4 regions of the Halalkalibacter sp. AB-rgal2 genome follow, and region 4 is predicted to be linked to each of the others. Evidence: riboswitches for the same ligand, from Rfam matches in the RefSeq annotation. Region 4 holds a riboswitch; each other region holds the start of a gene.

The links. A riboswitch is a leader RNA that binds a small molecule or an ion and turns the genes downstream of it on or off. The one in region 4 is predicted to bind S-adenosylmethionine.
Region 1: it holds a riboswitch for S-adenosylmethionine, as region 4 does, so the genes downstream of both, ACERJO_RS07750 (methionine ABC transporter ATP-binding protein) here and metK (methionine adenosyltransferase) in region 4, are expected to answer to the same signal.
Region 2: it holds a riboswitch for S-adenosylmethionine, as region 4 does, so the genes downstream of both, mtnK (S-methyl-5-thioribose kinase) here and metK (methionine adenosyltransferase) in region 4, are expected to answer to the same signal.
Region 3: it holds a riboswitch for S-adenosylmethionine, as region 4 does, so the genes downstream of both, ACERJO_RS02190 (methionine biosynthesis PLP-dependent protein) here and metK (methionine adenosyltransferase) in region 4, are expected to answer to the same signal.

The regions. Positions count from the first base shown of each region.
Region 1 covers NZ_JBGUAV010000007.1:56,971-62,765, forward strand. The annotation lists gene ACERJO_RS07730 (hypothetical protein) at 12-296, opposite strand; gene ACERJO_RS07735 (arsenate reductase family protein) at 478-834, shown strand; gene gcvH (glycine cleavage system protein GcvH) at 901-1,287, shown strand; gene ACERJO_RS07745 (YusG family protein) at 1,462-1,704, shown strand; SAM riboswitch class I at 1,959-2,075, shown strand; gene ACERJO_RS07750 (methionine ABC transporter ATP-binding protein) at 2,223-3,248, shown strand; gene ACERJO_RS07755 (methionine ABC transporter permease) at 3,241-3,906, shown strand; gene ACERJO_RS07760 (MetQ/NlpA family ABC transporter substrate-binding protein) at 3,924-4,745, shown strand; gene ACERJO_RS07765 (carboxymuconolactone decarboxylase family protein) at 5,216-5,605, shown strand.
Region 2 covers NZ_JBGUAV010000009.1:32,837-38,631, reverse strand. The annotation lists gene ACERJO_RS09350 (methylthioribulose 1-phosphate dehydratase) at 1-440, opposite strand, end outside; gene ACERJO_RS09345 (2-hydroxy-3-keto-5-methylthiopentenyl-1-phosphate phosphatase) at 434-1,081, opposite strand; gene ACERJO_RS09340 (2,3-diketo-5-methylthiopentyl-1-phosphate enolase) at 1,087-2,274, opposite strand; SAM riboswitch class I at 2,440-2,546, shown strand; gene mtnK (S-methyl-5-thioribose kinase) at 2,622-3,833, shown strand; gene mtnA (S-methyl-5-thioribose-1-phosphate isomerase) at 3,830-4,876, shown strand; gene sigF (RNA polymerase sporulation sigma factor SigF) at 5,019-5,786, opposite strand.
Region 3 covers NZ_JBGUAV010000002.1:129,560-135,354, forward strand. The annotation lists gene metH (methionine synthase) at 1-392, opposite strand, end outside; gene ACERJO_RS02185 (bifunctional homocysteine S-methyltransferase/methylenetetrahydrofolate reductase) at 411-2,246, opposite strand; gene ACERJO_RS02190 (methionine biosynthesis PLP-dependent protein) at 2,273-3,385, opposite strand; SAM riboswitch class I at 3,535-3,639, opposite strand; gene ACERJO_RS02195 (hypothetical protein) at 3,709-3,873, opposite strand; gene prsW (glutamic-type intramembrane protease PrsW) at 3,889-4,536, opposite strand; gene ACERJO_RS02205 (asparaginase) at 4,700-5,668, shown strand.
Region 4 covers NZ_JBGUAV010000022.1:49,655-55,449, forward strand. The annotation lists gene bcbE (bacillibactin exporter BcbE) at 1-31, shown strand, start outside; gene ytkD (RNA deprotection pyrophosphohydrolase) at 387-860, shown strand; gene ACERJO_RS15725 (alpha/beta hydrolase family protein) at 857-1,633, shown strand; SAM riboswitch class I at 1,719-1,831, shown strand; gene metK (methionine adenosyltransferase) at 2,125-3,330, shown strand; gene ACERJO_RS15735 (DUF1540 domain-containing protein) at 3,497-3,646, shown strand; gene ACERJO_RS15740 (glycosyltransferase family 4 protein) at 3,759-4,895, opposite strand; gene ACERJO_RS15745 (phosphatase PAP2 family protein) at 4,917-5,444, opposite strand; gene ACERJO_RS15750 (gamma carbonic anhydrase) at 5,663-5,795, opposite strand, start outside.

The DNA.
Region 1 (5,795 bases), on a different contig from region 4:
GGCCCTCCCTATTATTGAACCGGTATAGATTGCTGTTGATTTTGATTCGCATTCAAGTGAGTTAGTATTTTTTCGTAATGGCGTTGATGCATGGATCCGGCGTTTTCAAGGGCTTGAATAATGTCTTGGTCTTGACATTGCTGAGCGAAGAAATGAGCCTTTTTCATCGCAATTAAATTCCATGAAAGCATGTCTGTTAAATACAATTGATCCTTTGTTGAAATAATCGCTGGTGGTTGCTGCATAATAGCTTGATTTTGCTGGTTTTGTTGGTTTGAGATTTGTGTTTGCTGCATGTTGATCCTCCTTTGGGAATGCTGCATATCATGAAGCGTATCCAGTGGATACACACTTAGTTTTAAGAAAATGGCAATAGTCTATTCTAGTGAGAAGTTGTTAATAATGAAACATATTGGTTGTGGTTTTACATAAATTAAGCAATACTAAGGATGAATAAATGAGAAAGGAATGTTTGTGATGGCAATAACTTTTTATCATTATCCAAAGTGTGGAACTTGTCGAAAAGCTAAAAAATGGTTAGAGGAAAAAGGGATAGAAGTGAATGATGTACATATTGTCGAAAATCCACCGACTAAAGAAGAACTAAAAATCATGGTGGAAAATAGTGGACTAGAAATAAAGAAATTTTTTAATACAAGTGGAAAGAAATATCGTGAACTAAATGTAAAAGAGAAATTACCAACAATGACAGAAGATGAAGCGTTAGAATTGCTTGCTTCTGATGGAATGTTAATTAAGCGCCCGTTAACGACTGATCAAAAGAAAGTGACGGTTGGTTTTAAGGAAGACTTATTTGAACAAAATTGGAAATAAGTTGTTTTTCTTTTCAACAGCATCACGTTATACTAAAGAGCATAGATGAAAAGTAGGAGGTTAACCATGAGTCAATTACCAAAAGAGCTAACGTATTCGAAAGAGCACGTATGGGTGAAGAAAGAGAATGGTCAAGTTCGAATTGGGGTCACTCATTTTGCGCAGGAAGAGTTAGGGGATATTGTATTTGCTGAATTGCCTGAAGTGGGTGATGAACTGACAGCTAATGAGCCATTTGGGAATGTAGAGTCAGTGAAAACGGTTTCGGAGTTGTATGCTCCAATTAGTGGACAAGTCGTTGAAGTAAATGCAAATTTAGATGATTCACCAGAGCTTGTCAATGAATCTCCATACGAAAAAGCATGGATGCTTATTATCAAGCCAAGTAAAGAAGCGGAGCTAGATGAGCTTATGCAAGCGGAACAATATGAGGAAATGATTAGTCAAGAGTAGAAATGAACAATACAGAGGTTTCAAAGGATCTAGGTTAAATCTTTTGGAACCTCTTTTTTATATGAATTCGGAAGCACAGCCGACGTTTTTTAAATGATTTGCTTTTCGTTATGATAAGTTAGCTTACTCTGGGGAAGCTATACGTAACTTTTGTATATATAAGGAGGTGCTTACGTGGAATTGGAATTTGTGAAGATTGATGTGACCAGTCAAGTGAAAGGTAAGTATGAAGATGGGAAGCTTAGCTTATACATGGGGGAAGCCAAGATTGGTCAAGTAATGGAAACAAACCAAGGCCTGCAGCATGAAATGGCTGAAGGTTTTGAATTTGACGCAGATAAAATATACAGATATGAAAATAAAAAGCCTAACGATGTTCAATCCTATGTAGAAAATTGTGATGAGGGCTGGTGCTAATTGTTCGCTTGATACAAGAAACTCACTTCATATCAGGTTTTTTAAAGGAGACAACGGTTTCTCTCATTGTATTTAATAGGCACTGATAAGGTTAAAAACCTTTATTAGTGCCTTCGTAATCCCTTATGGGTCATTAACATGTAAGGCTATTCACAAAATTGGCAAGAAATACTGATCAGCATTCATTGACAGCTGATTTTTTCCTATGCTATTATTCATAGGAGCTAAAAGATTAGTATTTTCATATAGTAAAACTCTTATTGCGAGAGGCGGAGGGACTGGCCCTACGATGCCCAGCAACCGATAAGGTGATAAATCATCTTATTAGGTGCTAAATCCTGCAAAGTGTTTACCACTTTGAAAGATGAGAGGAAGGACGAATGTATCATCCTTTCTGTCACGCACAGGAAGGATTTTTTTATTTTTAATAAATACGGTCTTTATATAAAGTATTATAAGAGGTTGTTCAAAAAGGGTGGCTATACCTTTTGATTGACCTCGAAGGGAAGTGGTTTTCGATGATTTCATTAAAAGGGATCAAGAAACGTTTTAATACGAAAAATGGACCCGTTCAAGCAGTGGACGGTGTCGATTTAACGATAGAGGAAGGTGAAATATTTGGTGTGATTGGCTATAGTGGAGCAGGTAAGAGCACACTGATCCGCATGCTAAATATGTTGGAAAGACCGACAGAAGGTAATGTCATTGTTGGAGAGCGTGATTTGTCCACTCTATCAGCAAAAGAATTGCGAAAGGCGCGTCAAGAAATTGGCATGATCTTTCAGCACTTTAACCTTCTATGGTCACGTACCGTACGAGGAAATATCGCTTTTCCTCTGGAAATTGCAGGTGTCGATAGAGCGCGAAGGAAAGAGCGAGTCGATAAATTAATCGAGCTTGTTGGACTTGAAGGTCGTGGAGATAGTTATCCTTCCCAATTGAGCGGTGGTCAAAAGCAACGTGTCGGCATCGCACGAGCATTAGCCAACAATCCAAGTGTGCTTTTGTGCGATGAAGCCACATCTGCTCTTGATCCGAAAACGACAGACTCGATTTTAGAGCTATTAGTTGATATTAATCAGAAGCTTGGTTTAACCATTATTTTAATTACTCATGAGATGCATGTGATTCGAAAAATTTGTCATCGGGTTGCCGTCATGGAAGAAGGACAAATTGTTGAAATGGGTCCTGTTCTAGACGTTTTTCGAAGACCACAGCAGAAAATGACAAAAGAATTTGTTAAACAAATTACCGAGCCAGAAGAGACCGTTGAGGCTTTAGCTTCCTTGGCGAGTGAACCAAATAGCCGAATGGTTCAATTAACGTTTGTTGGTGATGAAACAGAAAGCCCGCTTATTACGGAATTAATTCGAGCTTTTGATATTGAAGTAAACATTGTACAAGGTAAGATTACAAAGATTCAAAATGGTTCATATGGGACGTTGTTTGTTTCACTTAAAGGGGAAGAGCACATAATCAATGATGCGATTGCCTTCATCAAAGAGAAGAAGGTTGATGTGGAGGTGATCAAGAATGATGAATGATCTTCTTGAGGAAATTAAAGTCGATCAATTATGGGAAGCAACTGTTGAAACAATTTACATGACAACGATCTCCGTTGCCGTTACATTTGTATTGGGAATCATACTTGGTCTTATATTATATGTGACGAGTAAGGGTGGCTTATGGGAGAATGCCATTATCCATTTTGTTTTTAGTACGATTGTCAATGTATTTCGATCAATTCCATTCATAATTTTACTTGTGCTTCTCATTCCATTTACAAGGGCAATGGTTGGGACGATGTTAGGTGCAAATGCAGCTTTGCCTGCGTTAATTATTGGTGCTGCACCTTTTTACGCTCGAATGGTAGAAATTGCTCTTAGGGAAATTGATAAAGGGGTTATTGAGGCTTCACAAGCAATGGGCGCGTCCTCTTTCACGATCGTTCGCAAAGTATTAATTCCAGAGGCGATGCCAGCTTTGATCTCAGGCATAACGGTTACAGCGATTGCTCTCGTTAGTTATACGGCAATGGCAGGTGTTATTGCTGCTGGAGGACTTGGTCACTTGGCTTATTTAGAAGGGTTTCAACGTAATAATAGTATGATTACATTGGTGGCAACAGTAGCCATCCTGATTATTGTCTTTATCATTCAATGGATCGGGGACTACTTTACACATAAAACAGACAAAAGATAAGAGTGGGGGAAAGAAAGATGAAAAAAGTAGCGGGTTTAATTGCAGCATTAGGATTATCAGTTACATTAGCAGCATGTGGAAATGGAGCAGATGAGGATTCGTTAGAAACGTTACGTGTCGGTGCGTCAGCTGTGCCACATACGGAAATATTAGAGGCTGCGGCTCCTATATTGGAGGAGAAAGGGATTGAGCTAGATATTACAACCTTTTCTGATTATATTCTGCCTAATGAAGCGTTACTGGAAAATGAAATTGATGTAAATTATTTTCAAACACCTGGGTATTTAGCTTCGCAAATGGATGAAAATGAGGCATATGATTTTGTTAGTATTGGTGAAATACATTATGAGCCAATTGGTGTGTATTCAAAAGAATATAGTAGTTTAGATGAACTTCCAGATGGTGCAACGATTATTATAAGTGATTCGATTAGTGACCATGGACGTATTTTACCGATTTTTGAGCGCGCTGGTTTAATTGAGCTTAATATTGAAGATGGCGAGCTTGCACGTGTGGAAAACATCGTATCGAATCCGAAAGACTTAAAATTTGATGAATATCAAGTCGAAGCAAGAATGTTAGCACCTTCATTTGAAAATGACGAAGGTGATGCGGTCGTTATCAATACGAACTATGCCCTTGAAGGTGGAGTTGATATTGATGCTTATGGAATTGCTTTCGAGGGTGAGGATGTTCTCCAGCCAAACCTATTAGTTGTTCGTGAAGGTAATGAAGAGGGTGAATTAGTTCAAGCCTTGTATGAAGTGTTAACTTCAGAGGAAATTCGCGAATTTATTTATGAACAATACGATGGAGCGGTTATTCCTGTTCAAAACTAAATCAATAGACACTAGAAATGAAGCCACTGAAAAAGCTAATTTGTACTTTTTCAGTGGCTTTGTAATTCCCACATTTTTTTGAGAAGATCGGACTTTTTCAATGGCCTAGCGGTAGCGGTCTTTTCTTCATTAAGTTGTGCTGCGACTTGATGGAACGTCATTCCGTTATTTCCTTTATACTGACTTTATTCCGGTTATTACGGATCCTCGTTCCGCTATTTGGCCATTTACGCTTCGTTTTGCTCTTCTTTTGGCATATTAGCGGAATGACGTTCCGTTTCTAATGCAAAAGTAGAATATTTGTCTATTTAACGGAATGAGGTTCCGCATGGCACAAGGAAAAGATCGTTTTCTTTTCGAGGGTCCTTTTTCAGAGGCCTTCCACATTCATTTTCTGGTACTTCTTTCGTATATCATACAACCTCCCTGTAAATAATACAGATGTTTAAAAGACTAGGAGGGATGATAAAATGGATCAGCAACAACAGCAGGACCAACAGGATCAAAGTCCAATTCAAATGGCGTTACAAGATTATAAAGAAGGAATAGGTGTATTTACGAAAAAAATGCCTACGATAGCGAAGAAATATAATGCATTTACAGAAGCATGCTTTGAAAAAGGCACGCTCTCGAAGAAGGAAAAACAGTTAATCGCCTTAGGGATTAGTATTTTTTCTCAAGATGAATATTGTATTATTTATCATACAAAAGGATGTTTAGATGAAGGATGCAAAGAGGATGAAATATTAGAAACGGTTGGTGTTTCAGCAGCATTTGGTGGTGGTGCAGCTATGAGCCAAGCAGTCACACTTGTTCAAGAAGCAATGAAAGAGCTAGGAGATAGCCAGCCTGTACAGTAAGAAATAGAAAAATAAGAGGATTCGATTTCGCTTGTGTTTACATTTTATGATAAAATAAAACAGAGTAGTGCCATCGGTGCTACTCTCTTTTCAATGTTTATAATAATAAAAAGATAAGGTGACAAGTTAAGATCAGTTGAGGGTGAATTCTTGAATTTTATCTAGATTTGTTATAAGATTGTAATGAGAA
Region 2 (5,795 bases), on a different contig from region 4:
AGCGTAGGAAGGTCACTATAATTTTCAACGATAGGGATCGTTAATTGACCATCTTCCGCCCAAATTCCAAATGCTTTAATAAGCTCGACTCCTTTGAATGTAATAAATCCTTGTTCAAAATAGAGCTCAGATATTAAGTTATTATCTAGCGTATGTACGTGCAGGCTGCAACCAGCATCTGTCTTTTTATACACTTCTAAATGTATGACGGTTTCAGCCGATGGCTTACCTTCATCGGTTAAAGGCTCCGCATCTTCATTAACTAGAACAAAATCCTCATTTGTTTCTTTGTACTTATCCTTGCCACTTACCGTTACTAAACATTGAAGTGGCTCATCCTGTACTTTAATTGATAAATTTCCACTCGTTCCTGGAAACCAATCTCTTACTGCTAGTTCTCTTTTAATACTTGCAAGTTCATTCCAATGCAAAATCAAGATTCGAGCCCCCTTTCGTTCAACATTTCTATACAATCATGAAACGTAACAAATGGTGCATGTTTCAGATTCAATTGTTGACATTTTTCTAATAATAAATCTCGTGCTAAAACGAAATCAGCTTGTTTTGCCGCTTGTAAATCGGTTATCGAATCGCCAATGACAATAATATCTCTACCTTTTGCTTCCTTACGAATAATAGAAGGCTTGCAGCAACCGCAATCATTCTCACAAAAAGCGTCACATTCATGAGGCCATTCAATTTTGATTGTCTCCTCATCAAAGCTTGCCGAATTACAATAAACCGGTAATTCATATGCCTTTAATAAAGGATAAACAAAGAAATCAATGCCACCACTTACAATGATCAATTCTATTCCTTGCTCCTTTGTATAAGCGACAAAATCGTCAAAGCCTTCGCGAATCTTTGCATCAGCTAAAATAAAATCGATCAGCTGTTGCTTCGAAGAAGATGGTAGTAAGCGGAAGAGCTGCCCGACACCTTGCTGGATCGAGATTGTCTCTTCTAAAATTTGATCCTTGATTTCATTCCACTCAGGAGGAGCAAATTCCTTCATAATTGCAATAATATTATCGTTCGTTGTAATCGTCCCATCAAAGTCACAAAAAATAACAGGCTTCATTCTTTTTACGCTCCTCCCCAAAGCTCAATTGCTTGACGGAGTTCCGCTGAATGTAAGGCTGCATCCTTTAATGATTGACCTTGCATAACCGCATTAATTGCTTGTCGAAATGCTTTTCCACCAGCAGGTGCCCCTCCAGGGTGACCATGAATTCCTCCGCCAGCATTAATCACACTATCGATCCCAAAGTCTTCGTATAACTTCGGTGTTAGACCAGGATGAATACCAGCAGATGGCACGGGAAAGGCCCGATGAAACAGATCTTTATCGGTCAATTCACGAGCAATTTTAATCGTTTCTTCCTTGGCCATCGCGACAGATCCATAAGGAGATGGGAATAAGACAAGATCCGCACCAGCCATACGCGAAAGTTTTCCAAGAAGAAGAGAAGGTGATAAACCGTAATCCGTTGATGAAATCATCGCACCTGAAAATGCAGGATGTGCCATTATAGGCAGTGGAATGTCCGGGTCCTCTGTTAATTCTTGTAGCACGTCTAACCCATATGAAAAGACGTTGAATAGAAGTAAATCTGCGCCTGCATCTACAGCCCGTTTTGCTTGCTCCTTCAACTGAAACGTACGGCCTGTAATATTTGCTGCATATAGTGTTCTTTTTCCTGTTTCCACTTCACTTTCCGTGAGTGCTTCTTTGCAGACTCTAATTCGCTCAGTTAAAGGTGTCCGTTCATTTTCAAACAGTATTTCATCGTCTTTGACGATATCAACACCACCAAGTGCTTGACCTTTCATCTGTTCCTTCAAAGAAGATAAATCTCGGCCGATTACCCCTTTGAAAATGCTCATCAACAATGGACGATCATAAGCTCCAGAAAGCTTACGAATCCCTTCTAGCCCTACTTTTGGTCCAGGATATTCTTTCTTTAAATTTTCACCAAAGGAAAGATCCACTAATTTCACTTTACCATCCAAAGAGAGCTTTCCAAATACCGTTGTCAAAATAGCCGGAATATCATTCGTGAAATTCAAACTTGGGTACCCAATCGTTATGACTGATTTTTCATCTAAGATTTCTGTTTTAACAACTCGCCCTTTATGCTTTTTTAATTGTTCTTGTTCGACTGAAGGAAGGTTTGTCCATGATCCAACCGTTAATCCAACCGCAATCGAATCGGCTTTTTTTTCAATATTCGTTGTTCCATCTATTAGGTAGGTTGCTAGTACCTCACCCATATTTGCCACCACCTATATATCAACAGATATGTATTCGTTCATTAATTAAAAATTATGACAGTATTCTATTTTTTCGTCAATCTTTTTACTTTTCAAACAATCTGAATTGACAAACTATATTGAAAAAGTGTAACATGACCGTATATTAAATGACTATGAATAACACTCTTATCATGAGAAGGCTGAGGGATTTGGACCGATGACGCCCGGCAACCTGCATTACGCGAAGGTGCTACTTCCAACAGAATGAAATCCATTCTGAAAGATGAGAGGAACGAACAGTTCTGTTTCAATCCTCTTGATAAATCAAGAGGATTTTTCATTTGAATGAGCGAAAGGGAGGAAAGATGATGACTATAGATACTGTTAGATATGAACCTTTTACAATTGAAACGGCAATAGCCTATAGTAAACAAATCGGTCTATTTACACAAAATGATGTTTTAGAAGCTGAGGAAATTGGGGATGGTAATCTCAATCTTGTTTTTCGCATCCAAAATAAAGAAGCGAATAAATCAATTATATTGAAGCAAGCCTTACCATACGCAAAGGTGGTCGGTTCTAGTTGGCCATTAACACTTGATCGTGCGCGTATCGAAAGCGAAGCATTAAAACACGCCTATGAAGTTGTACCAGAGTTTACGCCTCGCGTTTATCATTCTGATCATACATTGGCTGTCACTGTCATGGATGACTTATCTCATCTACAAATAGTACGAAAAGGATTAATTGAAGGAAAAGTTTATCCTCGTCTTGCACGGGATATCGGGACTTTTTTAGCGCATACTTTATTTTATCATTCTGATTTTGGGATGAATCAACAAGAGAAGAAGAAATTAACGTTACATTTCAACAACCCTGAGCTTTGTAAAATTACAGAAGATCTTGTCTTTACAGACCCATTCTTTGACCATGACACAAATAATATTCCGAGCAAATTAAGAGAGTTTGTCGAAACAACGCTTTGGTCAGATAAGACATTAAAAAGAGAAGTTGCTTCTTTGAAACACCTTTTCTTAACAAAAGGAGAAGCGCTCATTCACGGAGACCTTCATACTGGTAGTATATTTGCTTCAACTGAGGAAACAGTTGTCATTGATCCTGAGTTTGCTTACTTCGGCCCAATGGGTTTTGATATCGGCGCCTTTATTGCCAATATTCTACTAAGCTATCTATCTCAAGAAGGTCATATTGAAAATGATCAGACAAGAAATGAGTATCAAGACTATTTACTAAGTGTATTAATAGAAACATGGAACATATTTGATGTAGAATTCGGTGCATTATGGCAGGACAATAGTCAAGATTCATTTATGAAAGTAGATGGTTACTTAGATGATGTACTTAAACAAATTTTTCAAGATACTCTTGGCTTTGCTGGTTGTAAAATGATTCGTCGAATGATTGGATTAGCTGGTGTTGAAGACGTTGAAGCTATTGAAAATGAGGAATTACGCTTGAACGTTAAACGCTCTGCTATTACATTAGGGAAAACACTTATTATGAACCGATCACAAATAACATCCATTAATGAACTAAAGAAGGTTGTGACACAATGACAAAAGCAGTAGAACCGATTCGTTCGGTTGAATGGAATAACAATCATGTTAAACTGCTAGACCAACGACTATTACCACAGCAAACCGTATTTTTAACGTTAACAGCGATACAAGATATTTGGGATGCTATCTTTGAATTAAAAGTAAGAGGTGCTCCAGCCATTGGTATTTCTGCTGCCTATGGGTTATGTTTATGGTCTCAAGCATTTGAAGGAGATGACTTCCAGACCTATTTAGCTTCACTCCAAGAACAGGCCACCTACTTAGAATCAGCAAGACCAACTGCTGTCAATTTATTTTGGGCTATTAGACGGGTTGTTAAGGTAACTAAATCAGCCAGCACTGTATCAGAGGCAAAGCAACTACTATTAAATGAAGCAAAGCTTATACAGGAAGAAGATGAAGCTGTATGTAGAGCGATTGGCGAACATGGCTTAGCTTTATTTGAAGATGGAGATACCCTTCTTACACATTGTAACGCAGGTGGTATTGCAACAGCTCGATATGGTACAGCTCTTGCTCCATTTTACCTTGCAAAGGAGCAAGGAATCACATTAAATGCTTTTGCTTGTGAGACTAGACCTGTCTTACAAGGAGCACGACTAACGGCATGGGAATTACAAAACCTTGGTGTAAACGTCACTCTAATTACAGACAATATGGCAGCACATACAATGAAATCAAAAGGGATTAACGCCGTCATTGTCGGAGCAGATCGAATTGCAGCTAATGGAGATACAGCTAATAAGATTGGAACATTCGGTATTGCTTTAATCGCTAAAGCCTTAAATATTCCATTCTATGTCGCTGCCCCACTTTCAACAATTGATCTCGATACAGCTTCTGGCGATGAAATTGAAATTGAAGAGCGACATGCTGATGAAATTAGAACGATTAATGGTCAGCAAATCTCCCCTACTGATATACAAGTATATAATCCTGCTTTTGATGTAACTCCATCTGAGTATATTACAGGTATCATAACAGAAAAAGGAGTTATTAGTGGTGGAAATTATATCGACGGGTTAGCTAAACTGTTTTAAATAGATAAGAAAAACGCGACAGTGTCTTTTCTTTAAAGCGGCGTGTGAGTTTCCCAACACCCTCTATGTTTTTCCCCATTTGATTAGAAAATTAAGGCTTGTCACAAAAGTATCAAGTCATTTTTTGCGACAAGCCTTATTATTATGGTTCACTCATTTCGTTTTTCATTTGTTCCAATATTTTCTTTTCTAACCTTGAAACTTGTACTTGTGAAATACCTAAACGGTTTGCAACCTCAGACTGAGTCTGATCTTTATAATACCGCAAATAAACAATTAATCGTTCACGTTCGTCCAAATCTCGTATCGCTTCCTTTAAAGCGATTTTATCAAACCATTTCGTTTCTGTTTGATCAGCTATTTGATCAAGAAGTGTAATCGGATCGCCATCATTTTCATAGACAGTTTCATGGATTGATGATAAGGATTTGCTCGCTTCTCCAGCAAAAACAACTTCTTCCGGTGAAATATCTAAATACTTAGCAATTTCATTAACCGTTGGCGTTCGTCCTAGTGTCTTTGTCATGTCATCTTTTACTTTGCGAATTTTGTTACTTAATTCCTTAATCGAACGACTTACCTTTACCGTACCATCATCTCGTAAAAAGCGTTGAATTTCCCCTATAATCATCGGTACAGCATAGGTTGAAAATTTCACATCATAGGAAAGATCAAATTTATCTACCGATTTAATTAATCCAATACACCCAATCTGGAACAAGTCGTCAGCCTCATACCCTCGATTCATAAAGCGCTGAACAACAGACCATACGAGGCGCGTATTACGATTAACAATCATATCCCTTGCCTCTTGATCCCCAGCTTGACTTTTCGCTATTAATTCCTTTACTTCCTCATCTGTAAAATGAGATCTTTGCTGCTTTTTTTGCTGTTTAACCTCCACATCCATAGTCAAAAC
Region 3 (5,795 bases), on a different contig from region 4:
ACTGATAGAGATTTCGTTGTTGGACCCATGGCACCAGCCACAAACCTTGGCCATTCAGGTGTAGAATATTCTTCTGCCTTCTTTTTGGCGATTTGAGCGGCTATAAGACTTAATTCCTCAGCCTTATAACCAAGGTCATAATCGTCCAATACAATGTCTGTAGACCCAAAAGTGTTCGTCGCAATAATATCTGCACCAGCAGCTAAATATTCACGATGTATTCGTTCAATAACATGAGGAGCGGTTTCATTTAAATATTCATTGCAACCCTCAAATTCTTCTCCACCAAAATCTTCAGCTGTAAGGTTCGCATCTTGAAGCATCGTTCCCATTGCTCCATCAAGAATCATAATTTTCTTTTCGAGCTGTCGTTCAAACAATGATTTAGTCATACTCGTTTCCTTTCCTTTTTAAACTCTCCTTGTTGATTTTGCTTTTTGATCGATATATTCCTTCAGTTCCACAGTCATTTCATATCGTAAAAATGGAGTGATTAAATAAATGCCATTAAAATATTCAAGAGTTGTATCAATTAAAGATTTTGCAATAGATAGACCTTCCTGCGTTGAAGCAGTACGATCTTCCCCGCAAGTTGCCATCGCACTACGAATTTCATCTGTTAGTTTAATACCCGGTACTTCGTTGTGAAGAAACTCTGCATTACGACTATTTGTAAGTGGCATGATGCCGACATAAATTGGATGAGATAAGTGCTTCGTTTCATGATAAAGAGCTTCGATTTGCGCTTCGTTGTAAATCGGTTGTGTCATAAAGTAGTCTGCACCACTTTCAATTTTCTTCTCTAAACGTTTCACTGCTTTATCTAAATATTTCACATTCGGATTGAATGCAGCTCCTACAGAAAATTGAGATTTTTCTCCTAACTCTTTTCCTGAAAAGGAAATACCGTCGTTTAATTGTTTAATGAGCTGTATCAATTGAAATGAAGTTAAATCATAGACTGATGTCGCCCCTGGAAAATCTCCTACCTTCGTAGGATCACCTGTAATAGCTAATATATCATTCATTCCTAGTGCATGTAATCCCATCAAATGAGATTGTAATCCGATTAAATTTCGATCTCGACAAGTAATGTGAACGAGTGGCCGTGCCGAAAGCTGCTGTTTGACCATTGAACCAAGAGATAAATTATCAACTCTCGGAGAAGCTAACGAATTATCAGCCATTGTAATTGCGTCCACACCGGCATCTTTCAATGCTTTAGCCCCTTGCATAAAACCTTCCGTACTTAATTTCTTTGGTGGATCTAATTCTACAATAACTGAATGGCGTTCCTTCACGATCTCTGGCAATGGTTTATCTATTTTTGATGGAATTTGATCTTTCACCAATATTTGATGTAAAGGACGGACAACTTTGCTCGTAATTGGGGCTACTTCTTTTTTTACTTTGGCAAACGCAGCAATATGTTCCGGAGTCGTACCACAACAACCGCCTAGTAATCTCACACCTTGTTCGATAAACTTTTTCCCCATTGATTGAAAATAATCAGCGTTAGATTGATAAAAAACACGTCCATCACGGAAATCAGGCAAGCTTGCATTAGGATAAGCAGCAAGAAACCCTTGATTAGGAATAGGAACGGTTTCAAATGAACGCAACATATGATAAGGTCCCATACGGCAGTTTAAACCAACAACGTCTGCACCATTATGATACAAAGCTTTAAATGCTTCCGTTACAGGAATCCCACCATTTAATACTCCGATTTCTCCTAATGAGATATTCATCACGATCGGTAAGGAAGTTAGGTTACGAGCAAGCTCCACAGTGAGCTTTGCTTCTTCTAGATCATAAAATGTTTCAAGAAGAAGACCATCCACACCTGATTCAAGTAGGATTTCAGCTTGTTCCTTAAAAGCATTTCGAATTTCTTCGAGCCCTACTTCTTCTAATTGAAAACGTCTAATCCCACCTATTGTTCCAAATATATAAGTGTCATTATGTGAAGCTTGCTTAGCAAGCTTCACACTTTGATAATTAATATCTTTCACTTGCTTTGAAAGACCATATTTATCGAGTTTAATAGCATTAGCTGCATATGAATTCGTTTGAATCATATCAGCTCCAGCGTTTACATATTTTTCGTGGACATCAACGATCATTTCAGGATGAGTACGATTTAACTCCTCAAAGCATTGATCAACGCCTAATGCGTACAATTGAGTCCCCATTGCTCCATCACCAATTAAAATGTTAGATTGTAGCTGATTTAAAAAAGTCACCTTATTCCTCCCATCTCGATCCTATGCTAGGACTGCCCCTTTACGTAATGAAATGCTTGCTGTAAATCTCCAATTAAATCTTCAGCTTCTTCAATCCCAACCGAGAAGCGTAATAAACGATTACAGACACCATTGGCAATTCGAATTTCTTCAGGTATGTCCATATGAGTTTGTGTGGCTGGATAAGTCATAAGACTTTCAACTCCACCAAGACTTTCAGCAAATGAGATTAGCTTTAATTGTTGTAAAAATGGATTTACCCATTCTTCCTGTTCAATTCGAAATGAAACCATCCCGCCTTTCCCAGGATAAAGTACCTCTTTTACACCTTCCTCTTGCTCAAAATACTGAACGATTTTTTTCGCATTTTCTTGGTGTTTGTTCATTCTTAAACCTAATGTCTTCATTCCTCTTATTAATAACCAAGAGTCAAAAGATGAAAGTATCGCACCTACACCATTTTGATAATAAAAGAGCCTTTCACATAAAGCTTCACCTTTTGCGACTATTAGTCCAGCAATCACATCATTATGACCACCTAAATATTTTGATGCACTATGAATAACGATATTAGCACCTTCAGCTAGCGGTTGCTGTAGCAATGGTGTATAAAAGGTGTTGTCAACAATCAATAACAAATCGTGCTTTTTAGCAAAAGTAGCTAATTCACTGATGGATGCTTCTTGCATAAGTGGATTTGTCGGTGTTTCAATAAAGAGCGCTTTTGTTTTATCAGTTAAACAAGCTTCAACATTACGAATATCACGAGGATCGGCATACGAAAAATTCAAACCCCATCTATTCCAGCCTTCTTCAAATAACCGATAGGTTCCGCCATATAAATCCTTCGAAGCGATAATTTCATCCCCTGCCTCGAATAATGAAAAGACAATTTGAATGGCGGCCATTCCTGAACTACAGGCAAAGCCTCTGTCTCCTTTTTCTAAACTAGCAATGGCGTTCTCCAACACTTCCCTTGTTGGATTACCTGTACGAGAGTAATCATATCCCGTTGATTCTCCGATACCTGTATGCCGATACGCTGTAGAGAAATAAACAGGAGTATTAATGGTTCCTGTAGGATCTTTTGAGCGGTTTCCAATTTGTACAAGTTCTGTGCGTAAATGCTTGTCATTCATCAACATAACCTCCTAGTCAAATAAGACAACTCAGATTAATTTTTTTTAGTAGTCTCATCATCATATCCTTCTTACTTTTTGTAGAACAAAGAAAACACCTTCTTCGAGTAATAAGAAGAAGGTGTTTGTTTACATTTAATCAGCTCTCCTTCTTATCTCTCAAGTCAATTTCAACTTGTTGGAATTAGCACCTGACCTAGTGGCTGGTTGCTGAGACATCATAGGGCCATTCCCTCCGCCTCTCGTGATAAGAATCATCATATATTGTTTTATTAAAGGTACAACACTTTCGTTAAATTTGCAAGGTTATTTCGTTTTCTTTTTTATTCGAGAGTTGCATCTGTGTGTAATTGTTGATCATTTCCACATACACACCGTTTAAATCCCGTTTCAAACTCACCATGATCATTTAAATAACCTCGTAAAATATATTTTTCACCACAACTTAAACAGCGTATAACAACGCGATACCGCTCTCTCTGTTGCATGATTATTCCCCTTTCTTAAACATCTAATTGATGAGCTCGTTTTACTTTTGTCAATGCTAACCACCATAATAACAGCATAAATGGAATCATTCCAATAAGAAAGTATATATCAAATAATACTAAAATGAAATCATATGTTCCATGTAATAAAAATGGAAATAATAAAGCGAAAAATAGATATAAACGTTTTCTTGAATGCTCAAGCTTACTTCGTCCAAAGTAGTAGCCCATTATGACCCCATACAGAGCGTGACTCGATACAGGAAAAATAGCCCTTCCAAGAGCAAAATCAAGACCATTTGCTAATAAGTAAAAAACATTTTCAAGTGTTGCAAAGCCGAGCGATAACGCGACACCAAAAACAATACCGTCATAACGTTTAGTGAATGTCGTATGTTGATAAGTAAAAAAATAAAGAAGAAACCATTTAAAAAATTCTTCAACAAATCCATATAAGAAAAAAGTACGAAGAAAAGCTTGTTGAAAGTAACCTTCCGTTAAGAAAGCATATTGTAATACCATAACTGGAAACACTAAGAGAGCACCAACAAAAAATGTCCTAAAAATAAAACCAACTGTTGTATCACTATAATGATTTCTTAAATAAAAATATGATAATAAAGCCATTCCCGGAGCAATAGCTGCTGTAATGAGTGCAATCATTATATGTCCTTTCCCTTTTATCTTAAGCATTTGAACCTTTGATTATTCGACTCAGAAAAAACGTGCAGAAAAATGCTTCATAACCTCCTCAAGTAAATCATTATTCTGCTATGATATATAAGGTCAGTACTATCATTATTCAGATCGATAAGAGGTGTATAAATTGAAAAAAATACTTATTCTTAATACTGGTGGAACGATTGCGATGCAAGAAGGTCCAAATGGTACAATCTTAAAGCAACAGTTAAATCCATTATATTCCACAATTGAATCTCTATCAACAATAGCTTCTGTCATCGTTGATGATTATTTAAATATTCCCTCTCCTCATATGACTCCTTATATAGTAGTACAATTAGCAAAACATATGAAGAAACGAGTTAAGGAAGATCAATTAGAAGGAATTGTTATTACTCACGGAACTGATACTCTTGAAGAAACAGCCTATTTGCTTGATTTATTATTAGGATGGGACATCCCGCTGATTGTGACAGGTGCAATGAGATCAAGTAATGAACTCGGCGCAGATGGTCCTCATAACCTCATTTCAGCTGTCAAAGTAGCTGCCTGTAAGGAGGCGGAAGGAAAAGGTGTTCTTGTTGTTTTAAATGATGAAATTCACACTGCAAAAAACGTAACGAAAACACATTCAAGCAATATTGCTACATTTCAAAGCCCTCAATATGGGCCAATTGGGATTGTTACAAAGCGCGGGGTTACTTTTCACCACACGTTAACGAAGCGTGAGACGTATAATTTGACTCAATTAAATAAGAACGTTGCCTTAATGAAAACCTATACAGGAATGGACCCTAGCATCATCGACGCCATCCATAAGACGAATATAGATGGGTTGGTGATCGAAGCATTCGGCCAAGGTAATGTACCTCCTGAATTAGTTAAACCTATTCAATCACTTCTATCTAACAATATAGCTGTTATTCTTGTTTCACGTTGCTTTAGTGGTATCGTTCAAGATATTTATGCTTACGAAGGAGGTGGCAGAACATTAAAAGAATTAGGAGTCATTTTCGCAAATGGCTTAAATGGACAAAAGGCTCGCTTGAAATTAATGGTGGTACTCGAACAAACAAATGACTTATCTCAGATGCACGCTTTATTTGAGCAATAATCGTAATAAAAAAACCACTCATACTAAGCTTTTCAAAATAGGCAAAGGTTTCGCGCATTGCTTAAAGGGGACTGGAAAAGTTAAAAATCAAACTTTTTCAATCCCCTTGAAATACCCATCTCTAGAC
Region 4 (5,795 bases):
TGAACAAAAAATAAAAATTACATGGGATTGAAGGAATATTTATTCTAGGACATATTGAAGCAATGGTGTAGTTGTGGTGAAATGAATTTGTTTTTGAAATTGATATCTAAAAAGAAAAACTGCATTTGCAGTTTTTTTTCTGTAATAGACATGATAAAATGCGATGGAAACAAAGAACACGAGGGCACTGAATAAGTTAGATAACAGAGGCCACCTGAAAAAGTACAAATCAACTTTTCAGTCCCTTTGATTTGACTAGCAATGGCTTCATTCGTTGCTCACTTGATACGAGATACCTACCCGTATCAAGCTCTTCAAAATGGACAACAGTTTCGCACATTGCTTAAAGAACACCGTATTTTTAGTGGAAGGTGGTAACGTGGAGCATGATTCAATGTATGGATCAAAATGGATGTCTCGTTCATTTACGACTTGGAGAAGACTTTACCATTGAACCTGAACATGTTTTGGTCTTTTGCCGATTTAAACAGAAATGGTTAGTGACGAACCATTGCAGTAGAGGATTAGAATTTCCAGGCGGTAAGAAGGAAAAAGGAGAATCACTTGAAGAAGCAGCTTTTCGTGAGGTATGGGAAGAGACAGGTGCTATTTTATCTCAACTAAAGTATTGTGGATTTTATGTTGTTAATGAGATTGATCATGAATTTCATAAAGCTATTTTCTTTGCTGAAGTTATAGATGTTGAATCAAAGGAAGATTACGGAGAAACGGGAGGACCGGTTTTAGTAAAACAATTTCCCGAGAATATTAAACATGATAATCGATACAGTTTTATTATGAAGGATGATGTACTTCCTGCTACATTAAGTTGGTTGAAGAGGGAAGGCTTGACAACATGATTATAAGTCAGACGAATTTGAAATCTCCTCATTCTGCTATTGAGCTTATGGAAATCACATATTGTAGTCAAGGATTACGTGTAAAGGCTTATCTAGCTACTCCTCGTAATCAGAATAAGCTTCCTGGGTTACTTTATTTACGTGGTGGCATTAAACGTGTCGGTATGGTTAGAATCGAACGTGTTATTCAATGGGCATCTGAAGGAATGGTCGTAATGGCCCCTTTTTATCGCGGTAATTTTGGTGGGGAAGGCAGAGAGGATTTTTGTGGAGAGGACCGTCAAGATGCGATTTCAGCATTTGATGTTTTAGAGTCATTAGATTCAGTTAATCGCCACTCTATTCATATTGTAGGATTTTCAAGAGGAGGTACAATGGCTTTACTAACGGGAATGGAGAGATCTAATGCGAAAACGATTACGTGCTGGAATGGTGTTTCAGACATGAAGCTTACATATGAAGAACGTGTTGATCTAAGAAGGATGATGAAACGTGTTGTCGGAGGAACTCCGAATAAATATCCAGAGAGATATGAATGGAGGACTCCGTTAGGAAAACTGGAGCAATTACAATCACGTGTATTAATCATTCATGGTTTGTTAGATGAGCATGTTTCTGTAGAGCATGCTTTTCGCTTAAAAAAAAGCTGTGATCGATTTAAAAAACAAGCTGATATGTGGCTATATCCAACCTTTAAACATCAATTTCCATATGAAGCGCAAAAAAAAAGTGCTTGCAAGTGCAGCTCAATGGATGAGGCGAGCAATTATTGACTGAATTTGGTTGATTCATAATTTTTTAATAATATATAGTTGACAGTTTACGATGATGTGCGATATGATATGCCTCGAACGGATACTCTTATCCCGAGTTGGCGGAGGGACAGGCCCGACGAAGCCCAGCAACCATCACTTAATAGCCAAGAGTGAAAAGGTGCTAACCTGCAAGGCATTTGCCTTGAACGATAAGAGGCAAAAGGTAAACATTTACACCCTTTTCCTCTTGATAGGAAAAGGGTTTTTTATTGTATTTGTATGAAAACGCCTTTGGTGAGATACTCTTGAAATGAAAAAGTGATACATCAATCTTATTCATAAATTCATGGCACATGTATGTGTATAAAAAATGAATGATTTGCTGTTTTTCTTATCGTTTCGTGTAATCTTATGAAAGAGATTCCCTTACTTTTTTTGATGGGAATGAGTGCCGTCTCAAAAAAAGCACATCCTAAAAAGGAAGATGTGCCAAGGAGGATATGAAAAGTATGTCAGAATTACAAAGTCGTCGTTTATTTACGTCAGAATCAGTAACAGAAGGTCACCCAGATAAGATTTGTGATCAAATCTCAGATGCCATTTTGGATGAAATTTTGAAAAATGACCCCAATGCACGTGTCGCTTGTGAAACAACGGTTACAACCGGACTAGTATTAGTTGCTGGTGAGATCACAACGAGTACTTATGTTGATATTCCCAAAGTTGTTCGTGAGACGATTAAAGGAATTGGGTACACACGAGCAAAGTACGGTTTTGACGCTGAAACGTGTGCGGTATTAACATCTATCGATGAACAATCTCCTGATATAGCTCAAGCAGTTGATGAAGCATTAGAGGCACGTGAAGGCAATATGACAGATGAGGAAATTGAAGCAATCGGGGCTGGGGATCAAGGCTTAATGTTCGGTTATGCGAATAATGAAACGAAGGAATTAATGCCTTTACCGATTTCACTTAGTCATAAGCTAGCACGGCGCTTAACAGAAGTACGAAAGGAAGAGATTCTCCCTTATTTACGTCCTGATGGGAAAACGCAAGTGACGGTTGAATATGATGAATATGATCAGCCTGTTCGTGTTGATACGATTGTTATATCAACACAGCATCATCCTGAAGTAACGTTAGAACAGATTCAACGTAACCTTAAGGAATATGTCATTAATCATGTAGTACCAGCGAACTTAATTGACGAGAAGACAAAGTACCTCATTAACCCAACAGGCCGTTTTGTTATCGGTGGTCCACAAGGGGATGCTGGTTTAACAGGTCGAAAGATTATTGTTGATACATATGGTGGTTATGCACGTCACGGTGGTGGTGCATTTTCCGGAAAAGATGCAACAAAAGTTGACCGATCCGGTGCTTATGCTGCGAGATATGTTGCAAAAAACATTGTAGCGGCAGGTCTTGCTGATAAATGTGAAGTACAATTAGCATATGCAATTGGAGTGGCTCAGCCTGTGTCAATTTCAATTAATACGTTTGGGACAGGCAAAGTTGTTGAGGAGACACTTGTTTCACTTGTAAGAAATAATTTTGATCTCCGTCCTGCTGGTATAATTAAAATGCTTGATCTCCGTCGTCCTATTTACAAGCAAACGGCTGCGTATGGACATTTTGGACGTACTGATGTTGAGTTACCATGGGAATTAACGGATAAGGCAGAATTGTTAAAAGCAAACGCGGAAATATAATAGAATTTGTTCAAAGAAGCTAACCTTATAAAGAGGTCAGTTTCTTTTTTTATAGTATTAGGCTTGAAAAGTAAGTGGATTTACGGATGATGTGGCTTCATTGAGGAGATGGTGACGTATGTCAAGGAAAAAAGCAGGATAAACTATTGAATAGGAGGTGAACAGAATGGCTCAAGATGTACTTTGTGAAGTGGATAACTGTGTTCATTGGTCTCAGGGGAATAAGTGTGAGGCAGAACGAATTTATGTCGTTAGTCACCGCGAACAAGCGGAGCGTACAGAAGAAACAGACTGTAAAACGTTTAAGCCTCACTAGGAACTAATAGAGAAGTGAAAATACGCCCATCAAGCCCATACTAGCTTAGGGCGTATTTTAGTAACCGTGTTATACCTTTAGTATTGATAATAATAATCAGTTTTATTCATCATTATGCAAGATGTTTTTTCTTGTTGTTTATAAATGCGACATGTTCATATTGTAAGAGCAACTGATCAAAAATGGCTTCCCATGATTGGGTAAGTGCATAGGAACGAGCTTGCTGGGCAAAATGTCGTCGCTTATTAGGGTGTTGAATTAAGTCAGTTATAGCGTTAATAAAGCTTGTAGGAGATTTTGCGTCACATACTATTCCTGTTTTATTATGTTCAACGATTTCTCTTACGCCACCTTGATTCGATACAATAGCTGGTGTTCCTGAAGCGAGTGATTCTAAGACGACATTTCCGAAGGTTTCGGTAGTAGAAGGGAAAATAAATAAGTCGGCACTCGCATAAACAGCAGCAAGCTCTTCTCCTTGTAAATATCCCGTAAATGTAACAGATTCACTGTTAAACTCTTCTTTCATTTCGGATAGGAGTGGTCCGTCGCCTACAATGACCCATTCAATGTGCCTTTTCATTTCACGAGGAAGTTGTCTAATAATCTTTCTCAATGTCGCCATGTCTTTTTCTGGAGCAATCCTTCCAACGTATATAAGTGTATATTTGCTTTTCGAGGTTGAGGGCTTTTGCTTGTTCGGGTTATATAATGAACAATCAACTCCTCGTTTCCATAAATCCACTGAATTAAAACCTTTATTGAGAAGATGTTCTTTCGTTTCAAGTGATGGAACGAAGGTTTTCTCGAAGCCTGAATAAAACCATTTCACATATTTCCAAAGCATATCTGACATAAATAATAATTTATAATAGCGTAAATAGTGGTCAAAGTGTGTGTGGTAAGAACCAACCATAGGAATATGATACTTCTTTCCATAGTACAGTCCTGTTAATCCAATGTTAAATGGAGTTGTAATGTGAATAAGGTCTGGCTTAAATGTTTCGAGACGTTGTCTTAGTTTAATTATGTTTGGAACAGCTAATCTGCATTCAGGATACAGAAAAAAAGGAAAGCTTGTAAAGGCATGTATATTACTTGCGAATGGATTCTCTTTTTCAATGGATTCAGGAACAAATAGTTGATAAGGAATTCCTCTCCGCTCAAGATGATTGACAAACCGGTGTAATGTACGTGCAACTCCATTGACTTGAGGGATATACGTATCTGTAAATAATGATACTCTCATTAAACTCCTCCTTAATCAAGCTTACATAATAGGTAAATGGATCATTAGTGTATAACTTCCAAATGCTGATACAGTACCGAGAATTGCTCCAGCTAATACATCAGAGGGGTAATGAAGTCCAAGAACAATTCTTGATAATCCAACAAGTGCTGCCGCAAAGAACAGTGGAAGAATTAAAATTGGATAGGAAATCATGAATGGTACTATGATCGCAAAGATAGCTGTCGTATGTCCTGATGGAAAGGAATGATCCTTAAAAGGGTTTTCAACTACTGTTACATTTGGTAGTACTAAGTAAGGGCGGTTCCTTGGAATCCTCTTTTTAATCAAGCTCACAACTGTATGGCTTACAATTAAAGCAAATAAGGCAATCCAGCCTGTTCGTTGTAAGGGTCCTGAAGCAAAGATGCTTAAACTTAATGAAAATAGAATGGTAAAGCTTGCGCCACCGAAGTGGGTCACATATTTCATGGTGGAGGTTAAATAGTTTTGTTGATTAAAAAAGTGGAAAAAGGAACAATCCGTTTCATATAAACGTTGTCGATACAAATATGACTCCTCCCTTGTGATTGGCTAATTCGATTGTTACTTACACGTACTTATAGTTTAAAGGTTGATTATTGAGAGAAAATCAAGGAGATGTAAAAGTTATTTATAGATTGTGAAAATGGGGCTGTATGGACGCAAATGATACGATACAGCCCATATAGGTGTAGTGAATCTTCTAACACGCATTACTGTCTGTTGTTTGTAGTAATATGGAAGAGTTAGTCGTTGTTTTGAGGCTCAGAATGCTTGTAATGTTGCCCTTTTTCCACGTACTCATTTCGAATTCTTGTCATGTCTTGAATATCATCCGCAGTTAAATTACGTACCACTTTGGCTGGTCTTCCGAACGCT